3 regions of the Streptomyces sp. NPDC048337 genome follow, and region 1 is predicted to be linked to each of the others. Evidence: predicted binding sites of a transcription regulator. Region 1 holds the regulator's gene; each other region holds the start of a gene.

Region 1 (10,278 bases):
GGTCCTCGTGGAGGACCATCGCCAGATCGGCGCCGGCCAGCAGCGCCGCCACCTGCTTCGTGGACATGGCCTCGGCCACCTCCGGGAAGCGGACGCGTCGGGACTGCTTGCCCGCCTCCCGGGCCGTGGCCCGCCACTTGGCCAGGGACTTGGCCCCGCGGTCGCCGCGCCACTGCGTGATGCAGCGCGAGGCCTGCCACGGCACGATCGCGTCCACGCCCGTCTCGGTCATGGTCTCGACGGCCAACTCGCCGCGGTCGCCCTTGGGGAGGGCCTGGACCACCGTGATGCGGACCGCGGGCTCCGGCTCCTCCTCGATGGCGTGCAGGTCCATGACTACCAGCCGGTCCTTGCCCTCGGCGGCCTTGACCACGCCCTCCGTCCAGTGGCCGCGCCCGTCGGTGAGGACCACGTCCTCACCGGGGTTCAGCCGCTTCACGGACACCGCGTGCCGGCCCTCCGGGCCGTCCAGGACGAACTCCGGTCCCGCCGGGACCTCTTTGACCACGAACACCGGGGCGGTCATGACGCACTCCTCATCTGTCTTGCCTTCAACGTGCTCTGTGCCTCGGCCACTTCCGCCGCCAGCACCTCCACCAGCTCCCCCGCCGGCAGCGTCCGCGCCATCCGGTGCCCCTGGCCCGCCCACAGGGCCATGCCCTGCGGGTCGCCGGCCGCGGCGGCCGCCTTGCGCAGCCCCGCGGTCAGGTGGTGGATCTGAGGGTAGGCGGCCGGGGCATAGGGCCCGTGCTCCCGCATGAAGCGGTTCACCAGCCCCCGCGCGGGCCGCCCGGAGAAGGCCCGGGTCAGCTCGGTTCGTACGAACAGCGGGTCCGTCAGCGCCTTCTTGTGCAGCGGGTCCGCGCCCGACTCGGGGCAGGCCAGGAAGGCGGTCCCGAGCTGGGCCGCCTCCGCGCCCGCCGCCAGCAGCGCGGCGATCTGCGAGCCCCGCATGAGGCCGCCCGAGGCGATGATCGGGAGGGCCACCGCCTCCCGTACCTGGGCCACCAGCGCGAGCAGGCCCACGGCCGCCGTGCCGTCGGCCTGCGGATCGTCCCGGTGGGTGCCCTGGTGGCCGCCGGCCTCCACGCCCTGGACGCAGACGGCGTCGGCGCCCGCCTCCTGAGCGGCGCGGGCCTCCTCGACGGAGGTCACGGTGACGACGGTGTACGTACGGGCCTTGCGCAGGGCGGCGAGGGCCGCGGGCGTGGGGCAGCCGAAGGTGAAGGAGACGACCGGGACCGGGTCCTCCAGGAGGATGGCCATCTTGGCGTCGTAGCCGTCGTCGCTGGTGCCGATGATGTCCTCGTCGGCGAGGGACACGTCGTACCAGCGGGCCTCGCCGGCCAGCTGCCCGCGGTACGCCTCCACGGCGGCCGGGTCCACGTAACCGGTCTGCGGCATGAAGAGGTTCACGCCGAAGGCGCGCCGGGTGAGCGCGCGTACCCGTTTGATCTCCTGGTACATGCCGTCGGCGGTCTTGTAGCCGCCGGCCAGGAAGCCCAGTCCGCCCGCCTCGCACACGGCGGCGACGAGGGGCGGACAGGAGGCGCCGCCCGCCATGGGAGCCTGCACGATCGGGTGGGGGGAGAGACCGTTCGGTGCGGAGGACATGGACTGCATCGTGCCATGTCCCGCTCAGGGGACCGAATCACGGCATTCGCCTGGCATAGTCCGCTTCCCGGCGTGGCCGGAACGGATGCGCCGAGCCCGGCCGGGGGCGTCCCCCGGCCGGGCTCGGCGATCGGATCCCGTGCCGGTCAGCGGCCGTTGAACGCGTCCTTCAGACGGCTGAACAGACCCTGCTGCCCCGGAGCGAACTGGCCCATCGGCCGCTCCTCGCCGCGCAGCTTGGCCAGCTGGCGCAGCAGTTCCTCCTGCTGGGCGTCCAGCTTGGTCGGGGTGGTGACCTCGACGTGGACGATCAGGTCGCCGCGCCCGCCGCCCCGCAGGTGCGTGACGCCGCGCCCGTGCAGCGGGATCGACTGCCCCGAACCGGTACCGGGCCGGATGTCGATCTCCTCCATGCCGTCCAGCGTCTCCAGCGGGCACTTGGTGCCCAGGGCCGCGGCCGTCATGGGGATGGTCACCGTGCAGTGCAGGTCGTCCCCGCGCCGCTGGAAGGTCGGGTGGGACAGCTCGTGGATCTCCACGTACAGGTCGCCGGCGGGGCCGCCGCCGGGGCCGACCTCGCCCTCGCCCGCGAGCTGGATCCGGGTGCCGTTCTCGACGCCGGCCGGGATCTTGACCGTGAGGCTGCGGCGGGAGCGGACCCGGCCGTCGCCCGCGCACTCGGGGCACGGGGTCGGAACCACGGTGCCGAAGCCCTGGCACTGGGGGCAGGGGCGCGAGGTCATGACCTGGCCCAGGAAGGACCGGGTGACCTGCGAGACCTCACCGCGGCCGCGGCACATGTCACAGGTCTGCGCGGAGGTGCCGGGGGCGGCGCCCTCGCCGGAGCAGGTGGTGCAGACGACGGCCGTGTCGACCTGGATGTCCTTGGTGGTCCCGAAGGCCGCCTCGTCCAGCTCCAGGTCCAGGCGGATCATGGCGTCCTGGCCGCGCCGGGTCCGCGAGCGCGGGCCGCGCTGCGAGGCCTGCCCGAAGAAGGCGTCCATGATGTCGGAGAAGTTGCCGAAGCCGCCCGCCCCGAAGCCGCCCGCTCCGCCGCCACCGCCCGAGGAGGACAGCGGGTCGCCGCCGAGGTCGTAGACCTGCTTCTTCTGCGGGTCCGAGAGGACCTCGTAGGCGGCGTTGATCTCCTTGAAACGCTCTTGCGTCTTGGGATCGGGGTTCACATCCGGGTGCAGCTCGCGCGCGAGCCGCCGGAATGCCTTCTTGATCTCATCCTGCGATGCGTCGCGGCGCACGCCGAGAACGGCGTAATAGTCCGTGGCCACTTACGACTCCGCCAGGATCTGTCCGACGTAACGTGCCACTGCGCGTACCGCTCCCATCGTTCCGGGGTAGTCCATGCGGGTCGGTCCGACCACGCCGAGCTTGGCGACTGTTTCGCCGCCCGAACCGTAACCGACCGACACCACGGACGTGGAGTTCAGTCCTTCATAGGCATTCTCATGCCCGATCTTCACAGCCATCCCCGACTCGTTGGCCTCGCCGAGCAGCTTGAGGAGCACGACCTGCTCCTCCAGCGCTTCGAGCACCGGCCTGATCGTCAGGGGAAAATCGTGTCCGAAGCGCGTGAGATTGGCGGTACCGCCGATCATCAGCCGCTCCTCGGCTTCCTCGACCAGGGTTTCGAGGAGCGTCGCGAGCACGGTGGAGACGGTGCCGCGGTCCTCGGCCTCGAAGGATTCGGGGAGGTCCTGGACGAGCGGGGGGACATCGGTGAAACGGCGGCCGACGACCCGGCTGTTGAGCCGGGCCCGCAGATCCGCGAGCGAGGCCTCGCCGAAGGGCGCCTGACAGTCGACCAGCCGCTGCTCGACGCGGCCCGTGTCCGTGATCAGGACGAGCATCAGCCGGGCCGGGGCCAGCGACAGCAGCTCGACGTGGCGCACGGTGGAGCGCGTCAGCGAGGGGTACTGGACGACCGCGACCTGCCGGGTGAGCTGCGCGAGCAGCCGCACGGTGCGGCCGACGACGTCGTCGAGGTCGACGGCGCCGTCGAGGAAGTTCTGGATGGCCCGGCGCTCGGGCGTCGACAGCGGTTTGACCCCCGCCAGCTTGTCGACGAAGAGGCGGTAGCCCTTGTCGGTGGGGATCCGGCCGGCGCTGGTGTGGGGCTGGGCGATGTAGCCCTCCTCCTCCAGCACGGCCATGTCGTTGCGCACGGTGGCGGGCGAGACGCCGAGGCGGTGCCGCTCGGTGAGCGCCTTGGAGCCGACCGGCTCCTCCGTCCCGACGTAGTCCTGGACGATGGCGCGCAGCACTTCGAGTCTGCGTTCGCTGAGCATCGCGCACACCTCCAGCTGTGGTCCGTTGCCTTGGTTCGTTTCCGTGGGCATTGGCACTCGGATCGTTCGAGTGCCAGAGATCCCCCGCTCAGTGTACGGCCGGGTAGTAAGACCCTGGCAAGGGAGGCCCGCCAGGGTAGCGTCGCGGCATGGACGTGCGTTGGGAAGAGGCGGGCTGGGAACGGCTGACCGGGCGGACCGGCCGCAGGCGGCTCCCGGTGTGGGATTGCACGGTGGGGCTGGTGGTGGGGGACGAGTCGGCACTCCTGATCGATCCCGGTTCGTGCCTGCGCGAGGGCGCCGGGGTGCGGGCCGAGGCGGAGCGGCTGGCGGGCCGGCACGTGACCCATATCGCATTCACGCACGGCCATTTCGATCATGTCCTGGGCGGGGCCGCCTTCGCGGGCGCGGAGTTCTACGGCGCGGTCGGGCTGGACGCGCTGCTGTCGACGGGCGGTGAGGAGCTGCGCGGGGACGCGGCACGCCACGGCCTGGCGGAGGCGGAGGCCGCGGAGGCGGTGGACCTGCTGGTGCCGCCGAAGCACCTGGTGTCGGGCGAGTGGACGCTGGACCTGGGCGGGGTGCAGGTGTTGCTGGCGAACGTGGGGCCGGGGCACACCGGGCACGACCTGGCCGTCTTCGTGCCGGGCGAGCGCGAGGCGGTGTTCTGCGGGGACCTGGTGGAGGAGTCCGGGGAGCCGCAGGCGGGCCCGGACGCCATGCCTCGGCAGTGGCCCGCCGCCCTGGACCGGCTGCTGTCGCTGGGCGGGGAGGACGCGCTGTACGTGCCGGGTCACGGAGCGGTGGTCGACGCGGGCTTCGTGCGTGCGCAACGCGCCACACTGGCGGCCCGTTTCGGCGTGTCGTAGGCGTGATCGGCGCGCCTCTCCTACGCTCGGCCGGATGCGCGAGTACTCCCCCGACCTGACCCCGCAGTGGAAGCGCCCCAGGGCCGTGCCGGAGGTGGCGGCCGAGCCCGATCTGGTGGTCGAGGTGGCCGGTACGGACTTCTGCGGCGCGGTGGTGGCCTGCGAGGCGGGCACGGTGACCCTGGAGGACCGTTTCGGCAAGCGGCGGGTATTCCCGATGGAGCCCCGCGGCTTCCTGCTGGACGGGGCGGTCGTCACCCTGGTCCGCCCGTCGCGGGCGCCGGCCGCCCCGGCCCGCACCGCCTCCGGGTCGATCGCCGTCCCCGGGGCTCGGGCGCGGGTGGCGCGGGCGGGCCGGATCTACGTCGAGGGCCGCCACGACGCGGAGCTGGTGGAGCGGGTCTGGGGTGACGACCTGCGCATCGAGGGCGTGGTGGTGGAGTACCTGGAGGGCATCGACGACCTCCGGGCCATCGTCGCCGACTTCGCCCCGGGCCCGGACGCCCGTCTGGGCGTCCTGGTGGACCACCTCGTCCCGGGCTCGAAGGAATCCCGCATCGCGGCCTCGGTGACCTCGGGGGACGTCCTGATCGTGGGCCACCCGTACATCGACGTCTGGCAGGCGGTGAAGCCGTCGGCCCTGGGCATCCCGGCGTGGCCGGTGGTCCCGCGCGGCCAGGACTGGAAGACGGGCGTCTGCCGGGCACTGGGCTGGCCGGAGAACACGGGGGCAGCCTGGCAGCACATCCTGTCCCGGGTGACCTCGTACAAGGACCTGGAGCCGACCCTGCTGGGCCGCGTCGAGGAGCTGATCGACTTCGTGACGGCCCCCTGACCGGGCTACGGCAGGGTGCCGAACTCCGTGGTGTCGAGGGTGACGCCGAGCACGTCGAGCGGCAAAGGCTCGCCGAACTTGCTGGTCCGCTCGGTTCGATAGTCGGCCTCTTCCCCCGCACCGAACGGCTCGGTGAGCACCACGCACTTGGCCTGGAAGGGGTCGATGATCAGATACGTGGGGATGCCACCCGCCGCGTAGATGGAGCGCTTCGTCACGTAGTCGCGCAGCTTGCTGGTCTTGGAGACGACCTCGACCACCGCGGCCAAGGTTCCGGCGGGCAGCAGACGACCCGAATCCGGCGCGGCCTCGGCCGGCAGAACGACGAGGTCCGGCTGCGGCTCGGACGACTCGGCCGGGATGTCCACGTCCTGCGTCTGGAGCGGATACCAGCGCCCCACGGGGATCTGCCGCTGGACGAACATGACGATCAGGTTGTGGACCACGTCCGGCCCCGCCATCATCACGATTTCCCCCCTGAGGAGCTCTACCTTGACCCCCTCGGGAGGCTCGAAGCTCCCGAAGTACTCGGTCATCCGGCGATCATCCACAGCGGTCATCTCCGTGGTCCTCCGTGTTCTGCCGCCGTCGCTTACGGCTCGCAGCCTAGGGACCAGCGTAGACACGTGCTCCCGTGTTCCGCCCGGATTCACCCCGGCGAGCGATCCGTCAAGCCCGAGCCGCCTCCGGCAGGGACACGCTCACCTTCGAGTGACGTTGCGTAATCACCGCGGCGCGCGCCGCAAGGCTGGGCTGGGCTTCATGATCACCTTTGCCCCGCGGAAGCGGATCGTCCTCGTCGCGACCGCGCTCGCCGCCGCCCTGCTGCCCGCCGCCTCCACCACCGCCTCGGCCACCTCCCCCGCCCAGGCTGCGCACGCCGCGCACGCCGCTCCGGCGAACTCCTGCCCGCTCATCCAGGACCGCCTGTTCGCCGCCGCGGACCAGCGGGCGGAGGTGGGGCGCATCACCCCGACCCCGTCCTGGCGCACGAACTGCAAGCAGCTCTACCGCTCCGACAGCCGTCCGCCGTCGATCGTGTTCGCGGAGGGCTTCCACCCCAAGGACACGCTCAACGGGCAGTACGACGTCGAGAAGTACGTCCTGGTCAACCAGCCCTCCCCGTACGTCTCCACGACCTACGACCACGACCTGTACAAGACGTGGTGGAAGAGCGGCTGGAACTACTACATCGACGCCCCGGGCGGGGTGGACGTCAACAAGACCATCGGGGACACCCACAAGTACGCCTCGCAGGTCGAGGTGGCCTTCCCGGGCGGTATCGAACGCTCCTTCATCGTCGCGGTCTGCCCGGTCGACAAGGTGCTGAAGATCGAGATCATGAACGAGTGCCAGGACAACCCGTACTACCAGCCCTGGCGGGAGAACTACCCGGGCTGAGCGGCCCCTCGGGACCTGGTCAGTCGACCAGGTCCCGGACCACGGCGTCGGCGAGCAGCCGGCCCCGCAGGGTGAGCACGGCCCGGCCGGCCTCGTACGGCGCGGCCTCCAGCAGCCCGTCGGCCAGGGCCCGGCGGGACGCCGCGAGCCCGGCCGGCGCGAGCAGCGACAGCGGCACCCCGTCCACCAGGCGCAGCTCCAGCAGGATCCGCTCGACCCGGCGGTCCTCCTCGGAGAGGAGCTCGCGGCCCGCGCCCGGGGAGCGGCCCTCGGCCAGCGCCGCCGCGTAGGCGCCCGGGTGCTTGACGTTCCACCAGCGGACCCCGCCCACGTGCGAGTGGGCGCCGGGGCCCGCGCCCCACCAGTCGGCGCCGCGCCAGTACAGCTCGTTGTGCAGGCAGCGGCCGGCCTCCGAGGTGGCCCAGTTCGAGACCTCGTACCAGTGGAAGCCGGCGTCCGCCATGACCTCGTCGGCGATCAGGTACCGGTCGGCGTGCACGTCGTCGTCGGTCATCGGGACCTCGCCGCGGCGGATCCGGCGGGCGAGCTGGGTGCCCTCCTCCACGATCAGCGCGTAGGCGCTGATGTGGTCGGGGCCGGCGCCGAGCGCGGCGTCCAGCGAGGCCCGCCAGTCCTCGTCGGACTCCCCGGGCGTGCCGTAGATCAGGTCGAGGTTCACGTGCTCGAAGCCCGCCGCCCGGGCCTCCGCGACGCACGCCTCGGGCCGTCCGGGGGTGTGCGTGCGGTCCAGCACCTTCAGGACGTGCTGCCGGGCGCTCTGCATGCCGAAGGAGATCCGGTTGAAGCCGCCGGCCCGCAGCTCGGCCAGGTACCGCGGATCCACGGACTCCGGGTTGGCCTCGGTGGTCACCTCGGCGTCTTCGGCCAGCCCGAACTCGTCCCGGATCGCCGCGAGCATCCGTACGAGGTCCCCGGCGGGCAGCAGCGTGGGCGTGCCGCCGCCGACGAACACGGTCCTGACCTCCCGCGGGTCGTCCCCGAGCACCTTCCGCGCCAGCCTGACCTCGTCGATCAGGGTGTCGGCGTAGTTCTCCCGGGAGGCGAGCACACCGCCGGTACCCCGCAGCTCGGTGGCCGTGTAGGTGTTGAAGTCGCAGTACCCGCAGCGCGTGGCGCAGTACGGGACGTGCAGGTAGAACCCGAGCGGCCGGTCCCCCGCCCCCACCAGGGCGTGCGACGGCAGCGACCCGTCCTCGGGCATGGGTTCCCCATCGGGCAGTGCGGAAGGCATACCGCCATTGTCCCGCACTGCCCCATGGTCGTTTACGCCCCGGGCCGGGCCGGGGGCTACGCCTCCCGGGAGCCCTCGTACATCTCCTCGATGAGGTGCTTGAACTCGCGCTCGACGACCGGGCGCTTCAGCTTGAGGCTGGGGGTGAGGTCACCGTGCTCCACGTCGAGGTCGCGCGGCAGGATCCGGAACTTCTTCACCGTCTGCCAGCGCTGGAGCCCCTCGTTCAGGGTCTGTACGTACGTCTCGATCAGGCGGTTGGTCTCCGGCGCCGCGAGGACCTGTCCGTACGTCTTGCCCTCCAGGCCGTTCTCGGCCGCCCAGCCCATGATCGACGGCTCGTCGAGCGCGATCAGGGCCGAGCAGAAGTTCCGGTCGGCCCCGTGCACGACGATGGTCGACACGTACGGGCAGATCGCCTTGAACTGGCCCTCGATCTCGGCCGGGGCGACGTACTTGCCGCCCGAGGTCTTGATCAGGTCCTTCTTGCGGTCGGTGATCCGCAGGTAGCCGTCGGCCGACAGCTCGCCGATGTCACCGGTGTGCAGCCAGCCGTCGGACTCCAGGACCTCGGCGGTCTTCTCCGGCTGCCCGTGGTAGCCCTGCATGATGCCGGGGCCGCGCAGCAGGACCTCGCCGTCGTCGGCGATGCGGACCTCGGTGCCGGGGAGCGGCTTGCCGACCGTGCCGGTGCGGTAGGCCTCGCCCGGGTTGACGAAGGAGGCGGCGCTGGACTCGGTCAGACCGTAGCCCTCCAGGATGTGGATGCCCGCGCCGGAGAAGAAGTAGCCGATCTCGGGGGCCAGGGCGGAGGCGCCGGAGACGGCGGCGCGCAGGTTGCCGCCGAAAGCCTCGCGCAGCTTGGAGTAGACGAGCGCGTCGGCGATCTTGTGCTTGGTGGCGAGGCCGAAGGGGGCGGTGGCCTGGCCGGTGCGGCGGAAGTTGTCCTGGGTGACCTTGGCGTACTCGCGGGCCACGCCCACCGACCACTGGAAGATCTTGTACTTGGCCCCGCCGCCGGCCCGCGCCTTGGCGGCCACGCCGTTGTAGACCTTCTCGAAGATGCGCGGGACGGCCGCCATGTACGTGGGCTGCACGACCGGCAGGTTTTCGATGATCTTGTCGATGCGGCCGTCGACGGCGGTCACGTGCCCGACCTCGATCTGCCCGGAGGTCAGCACCTTGCCGAAGACGTGGGCCAGCGGCAGCCACAGGTACTGGACGTCGTCCTTGGTGATCAGGCCGGTGGCGACGGTGGCCTTGGCCATGTACGACCAGTTGTCGTGCGGCAGCCGGACGCCCTTGGGGCGGCCGGTGGTGCCCGAGGTGTAGATGAGGGTGGCGAGCTGGTCGGCGGTGATGGCCGCGATCCGCTCCTTGACGGCCTCGGGGTGCTTGGCGAGGTACTCCGCGCCGCGCTTCTCCAGGTCGGCGAGGGAGAGCACCCAGCCCTCGGGGTCGCCGTCCTCGGCGATCGCGTCGGCCGCCTCCACGACCACCACGTGGGCGAGGTGCGGCAGGTCGGCGCGGCGCTCGCGCGCCTTCGCCAGCTGCTTGCCGTCCTCGGCGATGAGCACCCGGCTCTCGGAGTCGGCGAGGATGAACGCCGATTCCTCCGCGTTCGTGCTCGGGTAGATGGTGGTGACCGCGCCGCCGGCGCACATGACGCCGAGGTCGGCGAGGATCCACTCGACGCGGGTGTTGGAGGCGAGCGCGACCCGCTCCTCCGGGCCGAGGCCGAGGTCGATCAGACCGGCGGCGATGGCGAAGACCCGCTCGGCCGCCTGGCCCCAGCTCAGCGACTTCCAGTCGTCGGGGCCCTGACCGCCGGCCGCCGGGACGGGGAACCGGTACGCCTCCGCATGCGGCGTGGCGGCGACGCGCTCAAGGAAGAGGGCCGCCACGGTGGGCGGGCGGTTCTCGATCAAGGTCTGTGTGTCGCTCACGGACGTCCTCCGGACCAGCGGCAGGGGCTGTCATTCAGGGTCTTGTAACTGGCGAGTA
Region 2 (10,278 bases), on a different contig from region 1:
GCGTGGTCCCGGCGCTCGCCGCCATGGCCTCCGGCTTCATGTCGCTGATCGCCGTCTTCGTCGGCCACAACACCGCCAAGGAGTTCGGCGGTACGCCCGTCCTGGGCGGCGCGGTCGCCGCGATCATCGTCTTCCCGGGCATCGCCAAGATCGACGCCTTCGGCCGGCACCTCTCCCCCGGCCAGGGCGGCGTCCTGGGCGCGCTCGCGGCCGCGCTCCTCGCCGTGTACGTGGAGAAGTGGTGCCGACGCCGGGTCCCGGAGGCCCTGGACGTCCTGGTCACGCCCACCCTCACGGTCCTGGTCGCGGGCCTGGTCACCATCTTCGGCCTCATGTTCCTCGCGGGCGAGGCCTCCACCGCCATCGGCGCCTTCGCCGACTGGCTGCTCGCCACCGGCGGCGCCTTCGCGGGCCTGGTCCTGGGCGGCCTCTTCCTCCCCCTGGTCATGCTGGGCCTGCACCAGGCCCTGATCCCCATCCACACCACCCTCATCGAACAGTCCGGCTACACCGTCCTCCTCCCGATCCTCGCCATGGCGGGCGCGGGACAGGTCGGCGCGGCCATCGCCGTCTACTGCCGCCTCCCGCGCAACGGCTCGCTGCGCGCCACCATCAAGTCGGCGCTCCCCGCCGGGCTCCTGGGCGTGGGCGAGCCCCTCATCTACGGCGTCTCCCTCCCGCTGGGCCGCCCCTTCGTCACCGCCTGCGTCGGCGGCGCGGCGGGCGGCGCCTTCGTCGGCCTCTTCAACCAGCTCGGCGTGGCCTTCGGCTCGACTGCCATCGGCCCCTCGGGCTGGGCCCTTTTCCCCCTCCTGGACGGCACGTCGGGCATGGGCGCCACCCTCGCGATCTACGCGGGCGGGCTGGTGGTCGGCTACCTGGTGGGCTTCGCCGCCACGTACCTCTTCGGCTTCACCCGTCAGATGCTGACCGACCTCAACACGGACCCGGAACACGCGCCGGCGACCACCACGCCGGGCACGGGCCCGGACGCGGCGAAGGAACCGGCACTGACGTAGTCCGCCGCCCCCACAACTCCCCGTACCGACAGGCCGCCTGACACCCTGGGGGGATGATCAACGACATACCCCCCGTGGTCCCGGCCGGCCGGATGTGCGCCCTCCCGCAACCGGTGTTCGCCCTCCCAGGGCCTCTGCACCTGCGCCCTTGGACGCGGGACGACGCCCCCGCGCTGGTCGCGGCGTACGAGGACCCGGACATCCGGCACTGGAACCGCCCGGGCCACCGCACCCCGGCGGAGGCCGAGGAGCGCATCACGCGGTTCCGCGACCTCTGGCAGGCCGAGGAGGCCGCGATCTGGGCGATGGCCCCGTCCGACGGCGGCCCGGCCGTCGGCCTGATCGGCCTGGCGGACCTCAATCTGCGCGGCGGCAGCGGCGAGTTCCTCTACTGGCTGCTGCCCGCGGGCCGCGGCAGCGGGGCCATGGCCGCTGCTACGTCCCGCCTCGCCCGCTGGGCCTTCGAGGACCTCGGCCTGCACCGCCTCCTCATCACCCACTCGGTACACAACCCCGCCTCCTGCGCCATCGCGACCAAGGCCGGCTTCCCCCTGGAAGGCACCATGCGCGGCGCCCTCCTCCACACGGACGGCTGGCATGACGAACACCTCCACGCCCGCCTGCGCACGGACGGTTGAGTCCCGCCACCTACACCGCCTGAGTACGTCGGCTGATCACCCGCGGACCCCCACGCGATCCAATGGGGTCATGACCACACCCGTCGCCGCTCCGGTTCCCGCCACCCCGCAGCCGCAGCTCCCGGAGGACCGGGAAGCACTCCGACGAGACCGCCGCGCCCGCATGACCGCCGGCATCGGCCTCTGCCTGCTGATCCCCTCCCTGATCGCCGCCTTCGTCGCCGTACTGTCCTCCCCGCGCGCGGGCCGCTGCATCACCTACGGCGAAGGCTGCGCCCCGGGAGCTCCGGGCACGTGGGTGGTCTGGGCCGTCGGCATCACCCTCGTGGCGGGCCTCCTCGCGGTGTCCTGGCCAGCCCGCCGCCTGCCATTCGCCGGGGCACGAGCCTGGATGACCGGCCTCCAGATCACGGCACACACCGCCGCACTGCTGTGCATCCTCAGCCACTACGCCTAAGGCCACGCCCGTACGGGTGATTCCGACGGCCCACACTGTAAGGACCTCGATTTCCACAGGCCTCTTCCCCTCTAGTAGTCGCCGAAGGCCGTGACAGTCAGTCACCCAACAAGGGGAGAGAGCCTCGTGCTTCAGGAGAACCGCAGGTCCGGGCGGCGAAGGTGGGAAGTCACCGCCGTCGCCGCAGGTGTGGCTCTGTCGACTTTCGGCATTGCCACCCCCGCCCATGCAGACGCCCGGCTGGTGATCGACAAGTCCCACGTGGGGAACTTCGTCCAAGGACAATCCGGTGCCACCTACTCCATCGTGGTGAGCAACACCGGGGACAATTCAGTCGAAGGGCAGGTCAGGGTTCTCGAGCAGCTGCCGGATGGACTCACCGCGACGGGGCTCAGCGGAGACGGATGGCAGTGCAATCTGGAGGGCATGCTCTGCTACCGGACCGACCCCCTTCCTGCACAGCAGAGTTACCCGACCATCACCCTCACGGTCAACGTAGGCACCACCGTCTGCTCGGTCATCAACACCGTCTTCCTCGAATCACCGAATGCTCCCACTCAGGGCGAGACGGACTACACCGTCATCACCGGTGGCCCCTGCGGTGGAAACGGCGGGGGCGGCGGGGGCGGCGGGGGCGGGAATGGCGGCGGAGGCGACGGCGTGTCCCTCCTCGGCATCAACCTCAGCGGGCTCATCTCGCAGAACTTCAGCAACGTCAACACGGGCACCATCAAATCCCCTAACCCCTACGCCATCCACCATCGCTGACAGAGGGGCCCGGTCGCCGGCCGGCGACCGGGCCCCGTACGGGCCGTCCTCACGGTGGGCCGACCGCACGACGCGCCCCGGCGAGCGGATGCGGCGAGACCCAGGCGGCCTCACCCGCCGGCTAGACCCGGCCGGCCGCCGCAGGCACCGCCGGGCGGGACGGGTTCCAGCACTGGACGCCCTTCAGGTCCGGCATGCGGTCGCGCGTGAAGACCGGGTCCAGGCCCGCGCGCCGCTGGGCGAGGTAGTCGTCGAGGAGGCGGAGGGCGATCGCCGACAGCGGGAGGATCGCGAGCAGGTTGACCAGGGCCATCAAGCCCATGAAGACGTCCGCCAGGTTCCAGACGACCGACATCGAGCCCAGCGCGCCGAGGACGACCGCCGACAGGACCAGCGCGCGGTAGCCGGGCAGGACCCATCGCTTGCGGGTGATGAACCGGACGTTGGTCTCGCCGTAGTAGTAGTTCCCGATCATGCTGCTGAAGGCGAGCATGAAGACGACCACCGTCAGGACGTGCCCCGCCCAGCCGCCCAGGGTGTCGCCGAGCGCGGTCTGTGTGAGGTCCGCGCCCTGGCGGCCGGCGAGTTCGGGGTTGGTGACGAGGACGATGAAGGCCGTCATCGTGCAGACGAGCAGCGTGTCGAAGAAGACGCCGAGGGACTGTACGAGGCCCTGCTTGACCGGGTGCGAGACCTCGGCGGCCGCGCCCGCGTTCGGGGCGGAGCCGAGGCCCGCCTCGTTGGAGAACATGCCGCGCCGGATGCCCTGCTGGATCGCGGCGCCGATGCCGCCGGCCGCCAGCTCGCGCAAGCCGAAGGCGCCGCCCACGATGTCGGCGATGCCCCGCGGGAACTCCGAGGCGTTCAGCAGCACGACCGCCGCGCCCAGCAGGAGGTAGACCACCGCCATGACCGGGACGAGGACGCTCGTCACCGACGAGATCCGCTCCACGCCGCCGAAGACCGCGAAGCCGAGGAGGGCGGCGAGCAGCACGCCCACGGCGGGCCCGAACCACGCCGTGTCCGTCTCCGGGAGCGAGCCGGTCGCCACCGCCGTGATGGTGTTGGCCTGCACGGCGTTGAAGACGAAGCCGAAGGTGACGGTGATCGTCACGGCGAAGAGGACACCGAGCCGGCGTTTGCCGAGCCCGCGCTGCATGTAGTACGCCGGACCGCCCCGGTACGCGCCGGTCGAGCCCCGCACCTTGTACAGCTGGGCGAGCGCCGACTCCACGAAGGCGGAGGCCGCGCCGACGACCGCCATCACCCACATCCAGAAGACGGCGCCCGCGCCGCCCAGGGTGATGGCGGTGGCCACGCCGGCGATGTTGCCGGTGCCGACCCGCGCGGCGGCGGAGATGGTGAAGGCGCCGAAGGACGAGACCTGCTTGCGGCCGTCGGCGCGCGGCGGGGTCTTCTCCTTCACCACCCGGAACATCTCGGGGAGGAGGCGCAGCTGCACGGCCCGGGACCGGACCGTGAAGTAGAGGCCGGCACCGACCACCAGCGGGATCAGCAGGTAGGTCCAGAGGTGATCGTTCACGTTGACGATCAGCGAGTCCAGGGTGCCCAGGGTGTCCATGACCCGAAGTCTCGCGGGGCGAAAGGCCCGCCGTTAGGGACCTAGGTCCGCGGCCCGGGGGCCCGAAGGCCCGGGCACCCTGCCCAGGCGGCCCGAGCGGCCCGAGCGCCCCGGCCAGCCGGGCCAGCCGGGCCGATCGGACCGGTACACCCTCAGCTGCGACACCTCGTACGACATCTCCGTGGCCTCCGGTTCCGGCGGCGGGTGGTAACGCCCGGCCGAGACCGACAGGTTGACGATGAGGTACGCGTGCCAGGCGCGGCCCACGCCCCTGCCGTCGCTGTACACGCGGACCCCGTCCACCCACCAGACGACCGAGCTCTTCCCGAACTCGACCTTCAGGTCGAGCCAGGCGCCGGGCCGGACCGACGGGTCCCGGTGGTAGCGGTGTGCTTCGCGGACGTGGTTCGACAGCTCCAGCAGGTCGGGGTTGTCGGGGTGGTACTCGAAGACGTCGATCTCCTGGCCGCCGTCCCGCCAGGTCCAGATCGCGGGCCACGCGCCCAGCGCCTCGGGCAGCTTCACCCGGGCCTCCAGCACGTCGCCGGTGCGCACCATGAAGGCTTCGTCGCTGCCCTCGGTGGTGAGCAGTCCGGTGTCCCAGTTGCCGTCGGGGCGGCGCGTCGCACGGAAGACGCCGCCGCGGCTGTAGGTGGGGTCGGCGGTGAGGTGGTCCAGCTTGTTGTCGCCCGGATTGACCGGGCCGCCGTCGGGATAGGCCCAGGAGCGGCCGGCGACCCACTGGGTGGGGGAGGTGAAGTCGGCTGTGAAGACGGGGGCCCGGCGCGGCGCGAACAGCCGGCCCAGGGTGTCGATGACCATGCGGTTCCTCTGCCCCTGCCGGGCCCGCCCACACACGAGTTCTCGCTGAGAGTAATCCTACGAACACCCTCAGTGCGCGGCTTCGGCCTCCCGGGCGGCCTCGATGAAGGCCCGGATCAGCTCCGGCGACTTCACCCCGCGCTCGCGCTCCACCCCGCTGGACACGTCCACCCCCCAGGCCCCGGTCACCTGGACGGCCTCCCGCACGTTCGCCGGGGTCAGCCCGCCGGCCAGCAGCCACCGGCCCTCGGGCGCGGTGAAGTCCTCGGACCCCCAGTTCCACGCCTTGCCGGAGCCGGGGTCGGGCGCGTCGATCAGGAGCAGGTCCTCGCCGTACTCCCCGCAGCTCTTGACGTGCTCGGCGGTGGCCCGCAGCAGCGTCCGCCCCTCGGCGCGCAGCGCCGCGAAGTCCTCGGGCCCCTCTTCACCGTGCAGTTGCACGCCCCGTACGCCGCTCTCCTCGGCGAACCGACGCACCTCCGCCACCGCCTGCCGGCGGAACACCCCGACGGTGAGCACCGAGTCCGGCACCAGCCCGACCAGCTCCCTGGCGGTGGCCGCATCGACCGTACGCGGACTGCCGGACGCGAAGACGAACCCGACGGCATCGGCCCCGGCCGCCACGGCCACCTCGACGTCATGTGCGGTCTTGAGCCCGCAGATCTTGATGAACACGTCAGTCATGCCAGCAGTCAACCAAACGCGGCCGCCCGGCAGCGATGCGTCCCATAAGCCGGGCAGGGAAACCTCCCCGCCACTAGCCTGGGACGAGGCACACATTCAGGGCACAGTACGCCATCCGGAGGACGCGGTGACGATCATGACCGAGCGGGCCACACCCATAGAGACACTGTCGCCGCCATCATTCGAGACTCTCCTGCGCACGGTCGCGGAGATGGACACGCCAGACGGCTTCAAAGCCGAGCTCATCCGGGGGAAAATCGTCGTGTCGCCGTTCTCCGCGCTGCGCTACCTGCGTAGCATGCGTGCGCTTCGTGAGCAGCTCAAGGTCCACGCCCCCGAGGGGCACGTCACCGAGACCTCACCCTTCCTCTTCCGGTTCCCTGCCGCGGAGCGAGCCTACGGACCTGACCTGTTTGTCGCGGACGAGGCCGCCTTCGAGGAGGACGGCCGACACGCGGACAGTGCGGCCCTGTCGCTGGTCGCCGAATTCACGTCCTCGTCCACAAAGGACGCGGACTGGAACGAAAAGCTGGAGGTGTACGGCCGGGTGGTCCCCGTATACCTGGTGGCCGATGTGCAGCAGAAGGAGATCACCTGCTTCTCCGACCCCTCGCCGCATGGCTACCGCTCCCGTAAGACGGTGTCCTTCGGCGAGGACCTGTGCGTCCCAGAGCCCTTCGACTGCACCATCGACACCACCGGCTTCTGAAACGCCCGAGGGCGGCACCCCCACCGGGGGTGCCGCCCTCGTTCGAGAACAGCCGATCAGCCAGGGGCCGATCAGAAGTCCATGTCACCGCCCGGCATGCCGCCCGGAGCGGCGGCGGCCTTCTCCGGCTTGTCGGCGATGACGGCCTCGGTGGTGAGGAACAGAGCCGCGATGGACGCCGCGTTCTGCAGGGCGGAGCGGGTGACCTTCGCCGGGTCGATGATGCCCTCGGCGATCATGTCGACGTACTCGCCGGTGGCGGCGTTCAGACCGTGGCCGACGGCCAGGTTGCGCACCTTCTCCACGACGACGCCACCCTCGAGACCACCGTTGACGGCGATCTGCTTGAGCGGGGCCTCCAGGGCGAGCTTCACGGCGTTGGCGCCGGTCGCCTCGTCACCCGAGAGGTCCAGCTTCTCGAAGACGGAGGAGGCCTGCAGCAGGGCCACGCCACCGCCGGCGACGATGCCCTCCTCGACGGCCGCCTTCGCGTTGCGAACGGCGTCCTCGATGCGGTGCTTGCGCTCCTTGAGCTCGACCTCGGTCGCGGCACCGGCCTTGATGACGGCCACGCCGCCGGCCAGCTTCGCGAGGCGCTCCTGGAGCTTCTCGCGGTCGTAGTCCGAGTCGGAGTTCTCGATCTCGGCGCGGATCTGGTTCACGCGACCGGCGACCTGGTCGCTGTCACCGGCACCGTCGACGATGGTGGTCTCGTCCTTGGTGATGACGACCTTGCGGGCGCGGCCCAGCAGGTCCAGGCCCGCGTTCTCGAGCTTGAGGCCGACCTCCTCGGAGATGACCGTGCCACCGGTGAGGATGGCGATGTCGCCGAGCATGGCCTTGCGGCGGTCGCCGAAGCCCGGGGCCTTGACGGCGACGGACTTGAAGGTGCCGCGGATCTTGTTGACGACCAGGGTCGACAGGGCCTCGCCCTCGACGTCCTCGGCGATGATCAGCAGCGGCTTGCCGGACTGCATGACCTTCTCCAGGAGCGGCAGCAGGTCCTTGACCGAGCCGATCTTGGAGTTGACGATCAGGATGTACGGGTCGTCGAGAGCCGACTCCATACGCTCCATGTCGGTGGCGAAGTACGCCGAGATGTAGCCCTTGTCGAAGCGCATGCCCTCGGTGAGCTCGAGCTCCAGACCGAAGGTCTGGGACTCCTCGACGGTGATGACGCCTTCCTTGCCGACCTTGTCCATGGCCTCGGCGATGAGCTCGCCGATCTGGGTGTCGGCGGCGGAGATGGAGGCCGTGGAAGCGATCTGCTCCTTGGTCTCGACATCCTTCGCCTGCTCCAGCAGGGCGCCGGAGACGGCCTCGACGGCCTTCTCGATGCCGCGCTTGAGGGCCATCGGGTTGGCGCCGGCGGCCACGTTGCGCAGGCCCTCGCGGACGAGCGCCTGGGCGAGCACGGTGGCGGTGGTCGTACCGTCGCCCGCGACGTCGTCCGTCTTCTTGGCGACTTCCTTGACCAGCTCGGCGCCGATCTTCTCGTACGGGTCCTCGAGCTCGATCTCCTTGGCGATGGACACACCGTCGTTGGTGATCGTGGGGGCGCCCCACTTCTTCTCAAGGACGACGTTGCGACCCTTGGGGCCAAGGGTGACCTTGACGGCGTCGGCGAGCTGGTTCATGCCACGCTCGAGACCGCGCCGGGCCTCCTCGTCGAACGCAATGATCTTGGCCATCTGAAGTGGTCCTCCCGGACAGCGGTGGATTGCTCCCAGGACCGCGCCCGCGCCCGCGACGGACGGCCTGCGTGCCCGGCGGTTCCTTCCCGCCGGACCCTGCGGGCCTCACCGACCCGGTCCTCGTTCAGTAGCACTCTCACCAGGAGAGTGCTAACGCCAATGATTAGCACTCGACCACCCCGAGTGCAAGCGGCTTGGGTGAACACCCCGGTGAACACGCCGACGACGCGCGAGGGGCCCACATCCCGTGTCCAGGATGTGGGCCCCTCGTACGTCTTGAATCAACGCTGTCGCGTCGGCGGTCGATCGCGCCAGGACTAGCCGATGGCGAGCTTGACCATGTCCGCCTGCGGACCCTTCTGGCCCTGCGAGATCTCGAACTCGACCCGCTGACCCTCTTCAAGGGTGCGGTACCCGTCCATCTGGATGGCGCTGTAGTGGACGAACACATCCGCACCACCGTCGACCGCGATGAAGCCGTAGCCCTTCTCCGCGTTGAACCACTTGACGGTGCCCTGAGCCATGCCTAACTCCCCTATTACTGGCCCTTGCGCGGGAGCGCACTTCGCGTTCCCGGGTCAGAACTTGCGTCGGAACGCGTCGACCGAGGCTGAATGTATCCGCGCCGGTGCTGTCTGCAACAGGTCAATCCGACGAGAAATCTGGACACGCAGATACATTGAAATAGAGTGAAAATTTGGCATATTCCAGGGCAACTCGGGCCCGGCAAACTTCGCCAAAGCCCCATACCGCACTCGCATATTGACTGAATGTCAACCCTGCCGCGACCCGCTCATATGCGGCGGGCAAGCCCAGCGGAGGGGACTTCCCCAACTCTACCGCGCCCAATCAAGCAGAATTGCCCCCTCCGCTTTTAGCGGAGGGGGCAATTACGGTTTCGGGTGTCAGCAGCCGCCCGCGACCGCGGGAATGATCGAGACACCGGCGCCGTCCGGCGTCGCCGCCTCCAGCCCGCCCTCGAAGCGCACGTCGTCGTCGTTGACGTACACGTTGACGAAGCGGCGCAGCTTGCCCTGGTCGTCCAGGACGCGGGCCGCGATGCCCGGGTGGTTCGCGTCCAGCGACGCGATGACCTCGGCCAGGGTCGCGCCCTCGGCGGGCACCTCGGCCTGGCCGCCGGTGTAGGTGCGCAGGATGGTGGGGATGCGGACGTTGACGCTCATGGCGCTACTGCCTTTCCGGTGTGCAGGGGAGGGTCAGGCCAGGCCGGCGGCGCGGAACGCGTCCAGGCTCGGGCGGATGGTGGCGGTCTGGCCGCTGTCCGCGGCCACCGCCTCCAGGGTCTTGAGGCCGTCACCGGTGTTCAGGACGACGGTGGTCAGCGTCGGGTCGAGCTGACCGTTCTCGATGAGCTTCTTCGTGACGCCGACGGTCACGCCGCCCGCGGTCTCGGCGAAGATGCCCTCGCTCTGCGCGAGGATCTTGATGGCCTCGACGACCTGCTCGTCGGTCACGTCCTCGACGTAGCCGCCGGTGCGGCGCGCGATGTCCAGGACGTACGGGCCGTCCGCCGGGTTGCCGATGGCCAGCGACTTCGCGATGGTGTTCGGCTTCTGCGGGCGGACCACGTCGTGGCCGGCCTTGAAGGCGGTGGAGACCGGGGAGCAGCCCTCGGCCTGGGCGCCGAAGATCTTGTAGGGCTTGTCCTCGACGAGGCCGAGCTTGATCAGCTCCTGCAGACCCTTGTCGATCTTCGTCAGCTGGGAGCCGGACGCGATCGGGATGACGATCTGGTCGGGCAGCTGCCAGCCGAGCTGCTCGCAGATCTCGTACGCGAGGGTCTTGGAGCCCTCGCCGTAGTACGGGCGCAGGTTGACGTTGACGAAGCCCCAGCCCTCGCCCAGCGGGTCGCCGATGAGCTCGGAGCAGAAGCGGTTGACGTCG
Region 3 (10,278 bases), on a different contig from region 1:
CATCAGGACGGCGACGCAGACTTCCTGCGCCAGGTCCTCCACGAAGTGGCGGGCGTCACCCGGAAGCCGCGAGAGCCGGGTGCGGCAGTAGCGGATCGCGAGCGGGTGGACGAAAGCGAGCAGATCGTGCGTGGCCTGCTCGTCGCCCTCCACGGCCCGGCGCACGAGCGCACTGACGGCCCCGGCACTGCCGCCTTTGGCGGCGCCGGTGGGGCCTGTGGCCGCGGGGGACCCCAGGGCTTCGTCGTCGCGCATCAATCCATGGTGCCTTGGCGCCGGAGGTTCCGTGGCACCGTGGCCGTTTTCGTGCATCGAAGCGTTATGAGCGGGTGCGCCTGAAGTCATCGTTTGCGCCCTCCCCTCCCGCTCGGCCGAATAGTCCTCGAGGACTCCCACACTCCAAGAATGCGGCACACCCTCAAGGATGCGGCATCGCGCACGAAGCGACACGTCCCCCGGATTGTGCCCCGCCAATCCCCGGGTGCGCACCGGGTACGGCGGGGCCGAGGAATCAGCGGACCAGGCCCCAGCGGAAGCCGAGGGCGACGGCGTGCGCCCGGTCCGACGCGCCGAGCTTCTTGAACAGCCTGCGGGCGTGCGTCTTGACGGTGTCCTCGGAGAGGAAGAGCTCGCGCCCGATCTCCGCATTGGACCGGCCGTGGCTCATGCCCTCCAGCACCTGGATCTCGCGCGCGGTGAGCGTGGGCGCGGCGCCCATCTCGGCCGAGCGGAGCCGGCGCGGGGCCAGTCGCCAGGTCGGGTCGGCCAGGGCCTGGGTGACCGTGGCCCGCAGTTCGGCGCGCGAGGCGTCCTTGTGCAGGTATCCCCGGGCACCGGCGGCGACCGCGAGGGCCACGCCGTCCAGGTCCTCGGCGACCGTCAGCATGATGATGCGGGCGCCGGGATCGGCCGAGAGCAGCCGGCGGACCGTCTCCACACCGCCCAGCCCGGGCATCCGTACATCCATCAGAATCAGATCGGAGCGGTCGGCACCCCAGCGGCGGAGGACTTCCTCGCCGTTGGCAGCCGTCGTCACACGCTCGACGCCGGGCACGGTGGCAACCGCGCGACGGAGCGCCTCTCGGGCAAGCGGGGAGTCGTCGCAGACGAGGACGGATGTCATGACCGCCCTCCGCAGCTGCTGATGCGCGTCACCTTGAGCCTCCAGGCTGGTACGTATCGTCACCTGTGCGATCGATGCCCTCGGACACCTGTCCGGGAACTTCTTGGTTCAACCGCACTCGCTCTCTCAACGATGGTCACTCGAAAGAGTTACGGGTCGGACGGACACCTTCGGCACTCTACGTGAGGAAGCGAACACGACACGGGCGCCACAAGCCATCCGTCCTCCATCTGGAGCTATGCCCTATTTGGCGGCTTTCCTTCCGTTTGGCACATGTCTGAGGCTAGATTCCCAATGAGTCATATTTACATCTACTCCGACAGTAGGTGTGGAGACCCTTGGAGACATGGACCGTATCCGCCTCAGTACCGGCACCAAGAGGACTACCAATGGCAGATTTCTCCCGCCTCCCCGGACCGAACGCCGACCTCTGGGACTGGCAGCTGCTCGCCGCCTGCCGCGGGGTCGACAGCTCCCTCTTCTTCCACCCGGAAGGCGAGCGGGGCGCGGCCAGGAGCGCGCGCGAGGCCTCGGCTAAAGAGGTCTGCATGCGATGCCCGGTGCGTTCGGAATGCGCCGCGCACGCACTCGCCGTCCGCGAGCCCTACGGGGTGTGGGGTGGCCTCACCGAGGACGAGCGCGAGGAGCTGATGGGCCGCGCACGACACCGCCTGATCCCCGCGTCGAGTGCGATCGGGCCGATCGCGCCGCACTGACCGGAACACGACGAAACGTCTGAAGGAACGTTTCTTCGAATTTCGTTGGACCTCCTGCACTCCGGGCGTGTCGCCGTCGTGCCCGGAACCGCACCCGTTCGGCCGTACGGAAGGCCATCCGTCGCGGAAGCCATCCGTACGGTCAGCGCGTGGCGGCGCGCTCCAGCTCGGCCAGGGTCGCGGCCACCGCCGGGACCCTGGCCAGGTCGGGCAGGGTCAGCGCCACGACCTCCCGCTCGACGGCCGGCTCCACGATCAGCGTGCTCACGCCCTTGGCCCGTACGGACTCCACCGCGAGCTCCGGCAGCACCGCCACGCCCAGCCCGGCCCCCACCAGGCCGACCACGGCCGGGTAGTCGTCGGTGGCGAAGTCGATGCGCGGGGTGAAGCCCGCGCCCTCGCACACCTCCACCAGATGGCGGCGGCAGCGCGGACAGCCCGCGATCCAGGGCTCCTCGGCCAGCTCCGCCATGCCCACCCGATCGGCCCCGGCCAGCCGGTGCCCCTCGGGGACCAGCCCGACGAGCCGGTCGGTGAGCAGCGGCCGCACCACGAGGTCCTCCCACTCCGCGGCGGAACCGGAGGCGCCGCCGTAGCGGAAGGCCAGCGCCAGGTCGCAGTCGCCCTCGCGGAGCATCTCCACGGAGCGCGGCGGTTCGGCCTCGACCAGCGAGATACGGGTGCCCGGGTGCTCGGCGCGCATCGCGGCGAGGGCGGTGGGCACCAGGGTGGAGCTGCCGCTGGGGAAGGACACGAGCCGCACCCGGCCGGCGCGCAGCCCGGCGATGGCCGCGACCTCCTCCTCGGCGGCGGTCAGTCCGGCCAGGATGCCGGCGGCGTGCCGGACCAGCGCCTCGCCGGCCTGCGTCAACCGCATCTCGCGGCCGGTGCGGATGAGCAGCGGGGTGCCGGCCGACGTTTCGAGGGCCTTCATCTGCTGGGAGACGGCGGGCTGGGTGCAGCCGAGCTCGCGGGCGGCCGCGGAAAAGGAGCCGGTCCCGGCGACGGCGCGCAGAACCCGGAGATGGCGTGCTTCGATCACCCTTCGAGCATAAGCCCTTCTTTGATCGCTGCGCGAATAACCCCGTGACGCTTTGAGTTGCCTCGGTTAGCGTGGTGCCATGGGCCCCATGCATCTGATCTCCGTGAACCTCGGCCGCGCCACGGCCGTCGACTACACCGACGCGGAAGGCGGGGTGACCGGCCACGGCAAGAGCCCCGTCCCCGGTCCGGTCCGCGTCTCCGCCCCCGGCCCCAAGGCCACCGGCCTCGGCAGCGGCCTGGAGGGCGACGCCGTCTGCGACCGCCGCCACCACGGCGGCGACCACCAGGCCGTCTACGCGTACGCCCGCGAGGACCTGGACTGGTGGGCCGGCGAGCTGGGCCGCGAACTGCCCGGCGGGCTCTTCGGCGAGAACTTCACCACCTCCGGCATCGACCTGAACACCGCGCGCCTCGGCGACCGCTGGCGGGTCGGCGCGGACCTGGTCCTCGAAGTGGCCTCGGCCCGCATCCCCTGCCGGACCTTCCAGGGCGCCGTCGGGGAGCGCGCGTGGGTCAAGCGGTTCACCCAGGCGGGCCGGCCGGGCGCGTACCTGCGGGTGATCGAGGAGGGCCGGGTCTCCCCCGGCGACACCATCGAGATCATCCACCGCCCGGACCACGACGTGACGGTGGAACTGTGGTTCCGCGCTTTCACCACCGAGCGCTCCCTGCTGCCGCGCACCCTGGCGGCGGGCGACGCGATGGAGCCTCAGGCCCACGAGACGGTGCGCCGCCACCTGGAGAAGTACGGGGCCGGAGCAGGCGCGTAGGAGAACGGCCACCCGGGGCGGCTAGGTTGCGCCTATGACGACTGCGTTGATTACGGGATCCACGGCGGGCATCGGCGCCGCCTTCGCCCGGCGGCTCGCCGCCCAGGGCCACAACCTCGTGCTGGTGGCACGCGACACCAAGCGGCTCGGCGAACAGGCCACCGAACTGCACGACCGGCACGGCATCGAGGCCGAGGTCCTGGCCGCCGACCTCTCCACCGAGGAGGGCATCGCGGCGGTCGAGCAGCGCCTCGGCGACCGTACGCACCCGGTGGACCTGCTGGTCAACAACGCGGGCTTCGGCAACAAGGGCCGCTACCTCGAAGTGTCGATGGCCGACGAACTGACGATGCTGAAGGTGCACATCGAGGCGGTGCTGCGGCTCACCTCGGCCGCCACCGAGTCGATGCGCTCGCGCGGCCGCGGCGGCGTGATCAACGTGGCCTCGGTCGCCGCCTTCGTACCGCGCGGTACGTACGGGGCCAGCAAGGCCTGGGTCGTGCAGTTCACCCAGGGCGCGGCGAGAGACCTGTCGGGATCCGGGGTGCGGCTGATGGCGCTGTGCCCCGGCTTCGTCCGTACGGAGTTCCACCAGCGCGCCGGCATGGGCACCGACAACATCCCCGGCTGGATGTGGCTCGACGCGGACAAGCTGGTGGCGGCGGCCCTGGCCGACCTGGCGCGGGGCAAGACGGTGTCGATTCCGGACCCTCGGTACAAGGCGCTGATGGGCGTGGTGAAGCTGACGCCGCGCGGGCTGCTGGGCGGGGTGTCCTCGCGTACGGGCCGCAAGTACGGGCCCCGGTAACGCGCCGCTCGATCCGCCAAATGGGCGAAATCTCCCTAAAATGGACATGTCCCATCCAGCCCGGGAGACGCCATGACATTCGTACAGATAATCGATTACAAGACCAGTCGACAGGACGACCTCGACAAGCTGCTCGACCGGTACGTATCGCAGAGCCAGGGCAAGCGCACCGTCACCCACAGCATCGTGGGCCAGGACCGCGAGAACCCGAACCACTACGTGGACGTGGTCGAATTCCCCTCGTACGAAGAGGCCATGAAGAACTCTCATCTCCCGGAAACGGACAAGATGTTCCAGGAGATGGTGGCCCTCTGTGACGGCATGCCCAGCTTCACCAACCTGGACGTGGTCCGGGACGAGCACCTCAACACGATGGTCGTGAACCGGATGTACGACGAGATCGCGGTGAAGGGCGAGCTGTCCCTCATTCCGGAGATCTTCGCCGAGGACTACCGGGACCACGACATCAGCAACCCCGAGGTCAGGATCGGGCCCGCGGGCATCCGCGAGGGCATGGAGATGTGGCGGGGCGCCTTCGACTTCAGCTTCACGAAGGAAGCCCAGACGGCACAGGACGACTACGTCACCACCCTGTGGACCTGGACCGGCAAGCACAAGGGCGAGTTCATGGGCATCGCCCCGACCGGCAAGACCTGCACGATAACCGGCACGACGGTCTTCCGATGTCAGGACGGAATGCTCAAGGAAGGCTGGTGGCACTACGACGCCATGGGCCTGATGCGCCAACTGGGCGCCATGTAGCGCGCGTAGGGCGTACACACGGGAAGGCCCCGCTCCGCAGATGCGGAACGGGGCCTTCCCCGGCGCTTGGCGCGATCAGTGGCTGTGGCCGTGACCGTGGCTGTGACCGTGACCGCCCTCGGCCTCCTCCTCCGCCGGCTTCTCGACGACCAGGGTCTCGGTCGTGAGCAGCAGGGAGGCGATGGAAGCGGCGTTCTCCAGCGCGGAGCGGGTGACCTTCACCGGGTCGATGACGCCGGCCTTGACCAGGTCGCCGTACTCGCCGGTGGCGGCGTTGAAGCCCTGGCCCTTCTCGAGGTCGGCGACCTTCGAGGTGATGACGTAACCCTCGAGACCGGCGTTCTCCGCGATCCAGCGCAGCGGCTCGACGGCGGCGCGGCGCACGACCGCGACACCGGTGGCCTCGTCGCCGGCCAGGCCGAGGTTGCCCTCGAGGACCTTGACGGCGTGGACGAGCGCGGAGCCACCGCCGGAGACGATGCCCTCCTCGACCGCGGCGCGGGTCGCCGAGATGGCGTCCTCGAGGCGGTGCTTCTTCTCCTTCAGCTCCACCTCGGTGGCGGCGCCGACCTTGATGACGCAGACGCCGCCGGCGAGCTTCGCCAGGCGCTCCTGCAGCTTCTCGCGGTCCCAGTCGGAGTCCGTGGCCTCGATCTCGGCCTTGATCTGGTTGACGCGGCCGAGGACCTCCTCGTGGCTGCCGGAGCCGTCGACGATGGTGGTGTCGTCCTTGGAGATCGTGACGCGGCGGGCGGAGCCCAGGACGTCCAGACCGGCCTGGTCGAGCTTGAGGCCGACCTCCTCGGCGATGACGGTGGCACCGGTGAGGGTGGCCATGTCCTGCAGCATCGCCTTGCGACGGTCACCGAAGCCGGGGGCCTTGACGGCGACCGCGTTGAAGGTGCCGCGGATCTTGTTGACGACGAGGGTGGAGAGCGCCTCGCCCTCGACGTCCTCGGCGATGATCAGCAGCGGCTTGGAGCCACCCGCCTGGATGACCTTCTCCAGCAGCGGCAGGAGGTCCTGGATAGAGGAGATCTTGCCCTGGTTGATCAGGATGTAGGGGTCCTCCAGGACCGCCTCCATGCGCTCCTGGTCCGTGACGAAGTACGGCGACAGGTAGCCCTTGTCGAAGGCCATGCCCTCGGTGAACTCCAGCTCCAGGCCGAAGGCGTTGGACTCCTCGACGGTGATGACACCGTCCTTGCCGACCTTGTCCATCGCCTCGGCGATGAGCTCGCCGACCTGCTGGTCCTGCGCGGAGAGCGCGGCCACGGCGGCGATGTCGGACTTGTCCTCGATCGGACGGGCGGTCGCGAGGAGGTCCTCGGACACGGCCTTGACGGCGGCGTCGATGCCCTTCTTCAGGGCGGCCGGGGAGGCGCCGGCGGCGACGTTGCGCAGACCCTCGCGGACCAGCGCCTGCGCCAGCACGGTGGCGGTGGTGGTGCCGTCACCCGCGATGTCGTTGGTCTTGGTCGCCACCTCCTTCACGAGCTGGGCGCCCAGGTTCTCGTACGGGTCGTCCAGCTCGACCTCGCGGGCGATGGTGACACCGTCGTTGGTGATGGTGGGCGCACCGAACTTCTTGTCGATGACGACGTTGCGGCCCTTGGGGCCGATCGTCACCTTGACCGTGTCGGCAAGCTTGTTGACGCCGCGCTCGAGGGCGCGACGGGCGTCCTCGTCGAACTTCAGAATCTTCGGCATGGGAGCGGTTCAGTCCTCTCGTTGCGATCCTCGGCCGCTCACCGCGACCGCCACCGCCTAGAACGAACTACGCCCCCGGCCGCCCGGCATCAGCAGGGTGACCAGGGGCGCAGCTCACATCAAAACTGGAGAAGCGATTTACTTCTCGACGATCGCGAGCACGTCGCGAGCCGAGAGGACGAGGTACTCCTCGCCGCTGTACTTCACTTCGGTGCCGCCGTACTTGCTGTACAGCACGATGTCGCCGACGCTGACGTCCAGCGGGAGACGCTGGCCGTCCTCGAAGCGACCCGGGCCCACGGCGAGGACGACGCCCTCCTGGGGCTTCTCCTTCGCGGTGTCCGGGATGACCAGGCCGGAGGCCGTGGTCTGCTCGGCGTCGAGCGGCTGGACCACGATGCGGTCCTCAAGCGGCTTGATGGCAACCTTGGAGCTGGCGGTCGTCACGATCCGACCTCCCCCTTCGGAGATCCGGGGTTAACTGTCTGAGGTGGCGACCAGGTCGATCCGTCGTCGCGGGTGCCGGACCTGCCTGTCGCTGTGTTGGCACTCACCGGGGGCGAGTGCCAGGTGCGACACTATTCCGGTGATTAGCACTCGGTCAAGCGGAGTGCCAATTCTCGCCGAGGGTGGCGTCATCCGGCCCCGGGCGGGATCCGCCCGAACTCCCCTCCCCCGTCAGGCGGGACCGCGTTGCCCCTGGGCCGGGGGTGGGCCGGCCGCCGGGGCGCCTTCGCCCCGCGGCGACACCCCCGGAAGGGGAAACGGCCCGATATGTGACGCTGGAAGCAATGCGCATCCTCGTGGTCGAAGACGAAGAAGGCCTCGCCGACTCCCTGCGGCGCGGCCTGTCCGCGGACGGGCACGCCGTCGAGGTCGCCCACGACGGCCACCGCGGCCTGGACCTCGCCCTGGCCGGCGGCCCGTACGACGTCGTCCTGCTCGACCTGATGCTCCCGGGCATCAGCGGCTACGAGATCTGCACCCGGATGCGCGCCCACGGCGACACCACCCCCGTCCTGATGCTCACCGCCCGCGACGGCGAGCACGACGAGGCCGAGGGGCTGGACTCCGGCGCCGACGACTACCTCACCAAGCCGTTCTCCTTCGTGGTCCTGGCCGCCCGCCTCCGCGCGCTCGTCCGCCGCTCCGCCGCCCCCGATCGCGGGACACTCCAGGCCGGCGACCTCGTCCTCGACCCGTCCGGCCGCCGCTGCCGCCGCGGCGCCCACGACATCGAGCTGACCGCCCGCGAGCTCGGCGTGCTCGCCTGCCTGATGGAGCAGCCCGGCCGGGCCGTCGCCAAGCAGGACATCCTCGACGAGGTCTGGGACACCCCCCACGGCATCGACCCGAACATCGTCGAGGTGTACGTCTCCTCGCTGCGCAAGAAGATCGACGCCCCCTTCGGCCGCCGCTCGATCCGCACCGTGCACGGCACCGGCTACCGGATGGCCCCCGACGGTGGCTAGCACCGTCCGGGCGCGTACGGCGATGGCCGCCGCCCTCGCGATGGCCGCCGTCCTGGCCACCGGCGGGCTGTGGCTCTTCACCCTGCTGCGGGCCAATCTCCTGGACAACACCACCGGCCGCACCGAGCTCGCCGCCCGCAAGGTCGCCGCCCAGTTCGACGGCCGCACCCCACCGCCCGGCGGCCGGCTGCCCGCGCCCGAGAACGGCGTGGACCTGGTCCTCGTACGGGACGCGCAGGGGCGGACCCTGGCGAGCAGCCGGGACCCCGAGGACGCGCCGGACCTCGCCGGGCTGCGTCCCGGGCCCGACGGCGACGCCCGTTCGGCCGTGCTCCCGCCCGCGCGCCCCGGCGCGGAACGGCGCGTGGCGGTCGCGGTCGAGGTCCCCGGCCCGCCGGGGGCGCACGCCCCGCAGGCCACGCAGACCGTGTACGCCTTGACCGTGCTCGGCGACGTCGACGACGCGACCCGGGCGGTCGCGATCGGGCTGTCGGCCGGAGCGCCCCCGCTGATCGGCTTCGCCGCGGCCCTGGCCTGGTGGGTGACGGGACACGCGCTGCGGCCGGTGACCGCGATCCGGAACGGGCTGGCGGCCGTCACCGCGAGCGAGCTGGACCGGCGGGTCCCGGATCCGGGCGGCGCGGACGAGATCGCGCAGCTGGCCCGGACCGTCAACGACACCCTGGACCGGCTGGAGCGCTCCGACGCCCGGCAGCGGCAGTTCACCGCGGACGCCTCGCACGAGCTGCGCAACCCGCTGGCCGCCGTCCGCTCCCGGCTGGAGGTGGCGCTGGCCATGGACCGCCCCGACCGGGAGTCGGTCGAGGCCGCGCTGGCCGACACCGAACGGCTCCAGCGGATCGCGGCGGACCTGCTCCTGCTGGCCCGGCTGGACGGCGGGCCGGAGCCGCGGGCCGAGCCGGTGGACCTGGCCCTGCTGGCCGCGGAGGACGTGGCGCGCCGGGGCGGCTCCCGGGTCGCGCTACGGCTGGACGCGCGGGCGCCCGTACCGGCGGCCGGGGACCCGGCCCGGCTGGAGCGGGCGCTGGCCAACCTCGTGGACAACGCCCTGCGGTACGCCCGCGAGGAGGTCGTGGTGCGGGCCGGCGCGGCGGACGGCTGGGCGCTGCTGGAGGTCGCGGACGACGGCCCGGGCATCCCGGAAGCGGACCGGGACCGGGTCTTCGAGCGCTTCGTACGGCTGGACGCGGACCGGGGCCGGGCCAGCGGCGGGACGGGGCTGGGCCTGGCCATCACCCGGGAGATCGCGCGGGCGCACGGGGGCGACGTACGCGTGCTGCCGGCGCCCGGCGGGGGCGCGCGGCTGGTGCTGCGCATCCCGTCGCGGTGACCTCGGGGGCGCCCGTGGCGGTGACCTCGCGGGATCCCGTGGCGACGGCCTCCTCAGGATTCCTTCAGCGCGTCTCCCCCACCATCGACAGGCATGAGCACGCACCGGAGGAAGACGACGACCGCCCGGCGCCGCCGCCCGCGCCGGCTCGGCCGCACCCTGCTGGTCACGGGCTGCGCGCTGGCGGTCATGGCGGGCGGCGGCGCCTGGTACCTGTACCGGGACCTGGCCTCCAGCATCGGTAGCTCCAAGGCCCTGGAGGGCGCCGAGAAGTCGAAGTTCGGGGACGTGAACATCCTGCTCATGGGGCTGGACAGCCGTAAGGACCAGAACGGCGAGGACCTGCCCGACGACGTCCTGGACAAGCTGCACGCGGGCAGCTCGGACATCGGCGGCTACAACGCGAACACCCTGATCCTGCTGCACGTGCCCGGCGACGGCAGCCAGGCGAAGGCCTTCTCGGTGCCGCGCGACGACTTCGTCCAGATATTCCCCCAGCTACCGCTGGGGGGACCCCCAGGC

The links. Region 1 encodes HrcA, which represses chaperone genes, less so after heat shock. Its sites were predicted from a motif close to TTNGCACTCNGNNNNNCNGAGTGCNAA; they were not measured.
Region 2: groL (chaperonin GroEL) is a predicted target of HrcA. The motif match lies at 8,537-8,563, and genes of this name have one in related genera.
Region 3: groES (co-chaperone GroES) is a predicted target of HrcA. The motif match lies at 7,524-7,550, and genes of this name have one in related genera.

The regions. Positions count from the first base shown of each region.
Region 1 is NZ_JBICYR010000029.1:1,951-12,228, forward strand. It holds gene ACGFYU_RS32835 (16S rRNA (uracil(1498)-N(3))-methyltransferase) at 1-526, opposite strand, end outside; gene ACGFYU_RS32840 (nitronate monooxygenase) at 523-1,614, opposite strand; gene dnaJ (molecular chaperone DnaJ) at 1,761-2,900, opposite strand; gene hrcA (heat-inducible transcriptional repressor HrcA) at 2,901-3,917, opposite strand; gene ACGFYU_RS32855 (MBL fold metallo-hydrolase) at 4,067-4,786, shown strand; gene ACGFYU_RS32860 (DUF3097 domain-containing protein) at 4,821-5,621, shown strand; gene ACGFYU_RS32865 (Uma2 family endonuclease) at 5,627-6,157, opposite strand; gene ACGFYU_RS32870 (ADP-ribosyltransferase) at 6,384-7,022, shown strand; gene hemW (radical SAM family heme chaperone HemW) at 7,042-8,274, opposite strand; gene ACGFYU_RS32880 (AMP-dependent synthetase/ligase) at 8,331-10,220, opposite strand.
Region 2 is NZ_JBICYR010000028.1:69,536-79,813, forward strand. It holds gene ACGFYU_RS32755 (PTS transporter subunit EIIC) at 1-1,019, shown strand, start outside; gene ACGFYU_RS32760 (GNAT family N-acetyltransferase) at 1,073-1,657, shown strand; gene ACGFYU_RS32765 (hypothetical protein) at 1,728-2,114, shown strand; gene ACGFYU_RS32770 (hypothetical protein) at 2,241-2,882, shown strand; gene ACGFYU_RS32775 (alanine/glycine:cation symporter family protein) at 3,004-4,464, opposite strand; gene ACGFYU_RS32780 (beta-glucanase) at 4,498-5,286, opposite strand; gene ACGFYU_RS32785 (phosphoribosylanthranilate isomerase) at 5,356-5,970, opposite strand; gene ACGFYU_RS32790 (Uma2 family endonuclease) at 6,107-6,679, shown strand; gene groL (chaperonin GroEL) at 6,751-8,370, opposite strand; gene ACGFYU_RS32800 (cold-shock protein) at 8,691-8,897, opposite strand; gene ACGFYU_RS32805 (MoaD/ThiS family protein) at 9,279-9,557, opposite strand; gene thrC (threonine synthase) at 9,591-10,278, opposite strand, start outside.
Region 3 is NZ_JBICYR010000027.1:57,619-67,896, reverse strand. It holds gene ACGFYU_RS32360 (sigma-70 family RNA polymerase sigma factor) at 1-255, opposite strand, end outside; gene ACGFYU_RS32355 (response regulator transcription factor) at 512-1,123, opposite strand; gene ACGFYU_RS32350 (WhiB family transcriptional regulator) at 1,513-1,839, shown strand; gene ACGFYU_RS32345 (LysR family transcriptional regulator) at 1,982-2,881, opposite strand; gene ACGFYU_RS32340 (MOSC domain-containing protein) at 2,970-3,653, shown strand; gene ACGFYU_RS32335 (SDR family NAD(P)-dependent oxidoreductase) at 3,688-4,461, shown strand; gene ACGFYU_RS32330 (ester cyclase) at 4,534-5,223, shown strand; gene groL (chaperonin GroEL) at 5,299-6,933, opposite strand; gene groES (co-chaperone GroES) at 7,072-7,380, opposite strand; gene ACGFYU_RS32315 (response regulator transcription factor) at 7,725-8,405, shown strand; gene ACGFYU_RS32310 (sensor histidine kinase) at 8,398-9,756, shown strand; gene ACGFYU_RS32305 (LCP family protein) at 9,850-10,278, shown strand, end outside.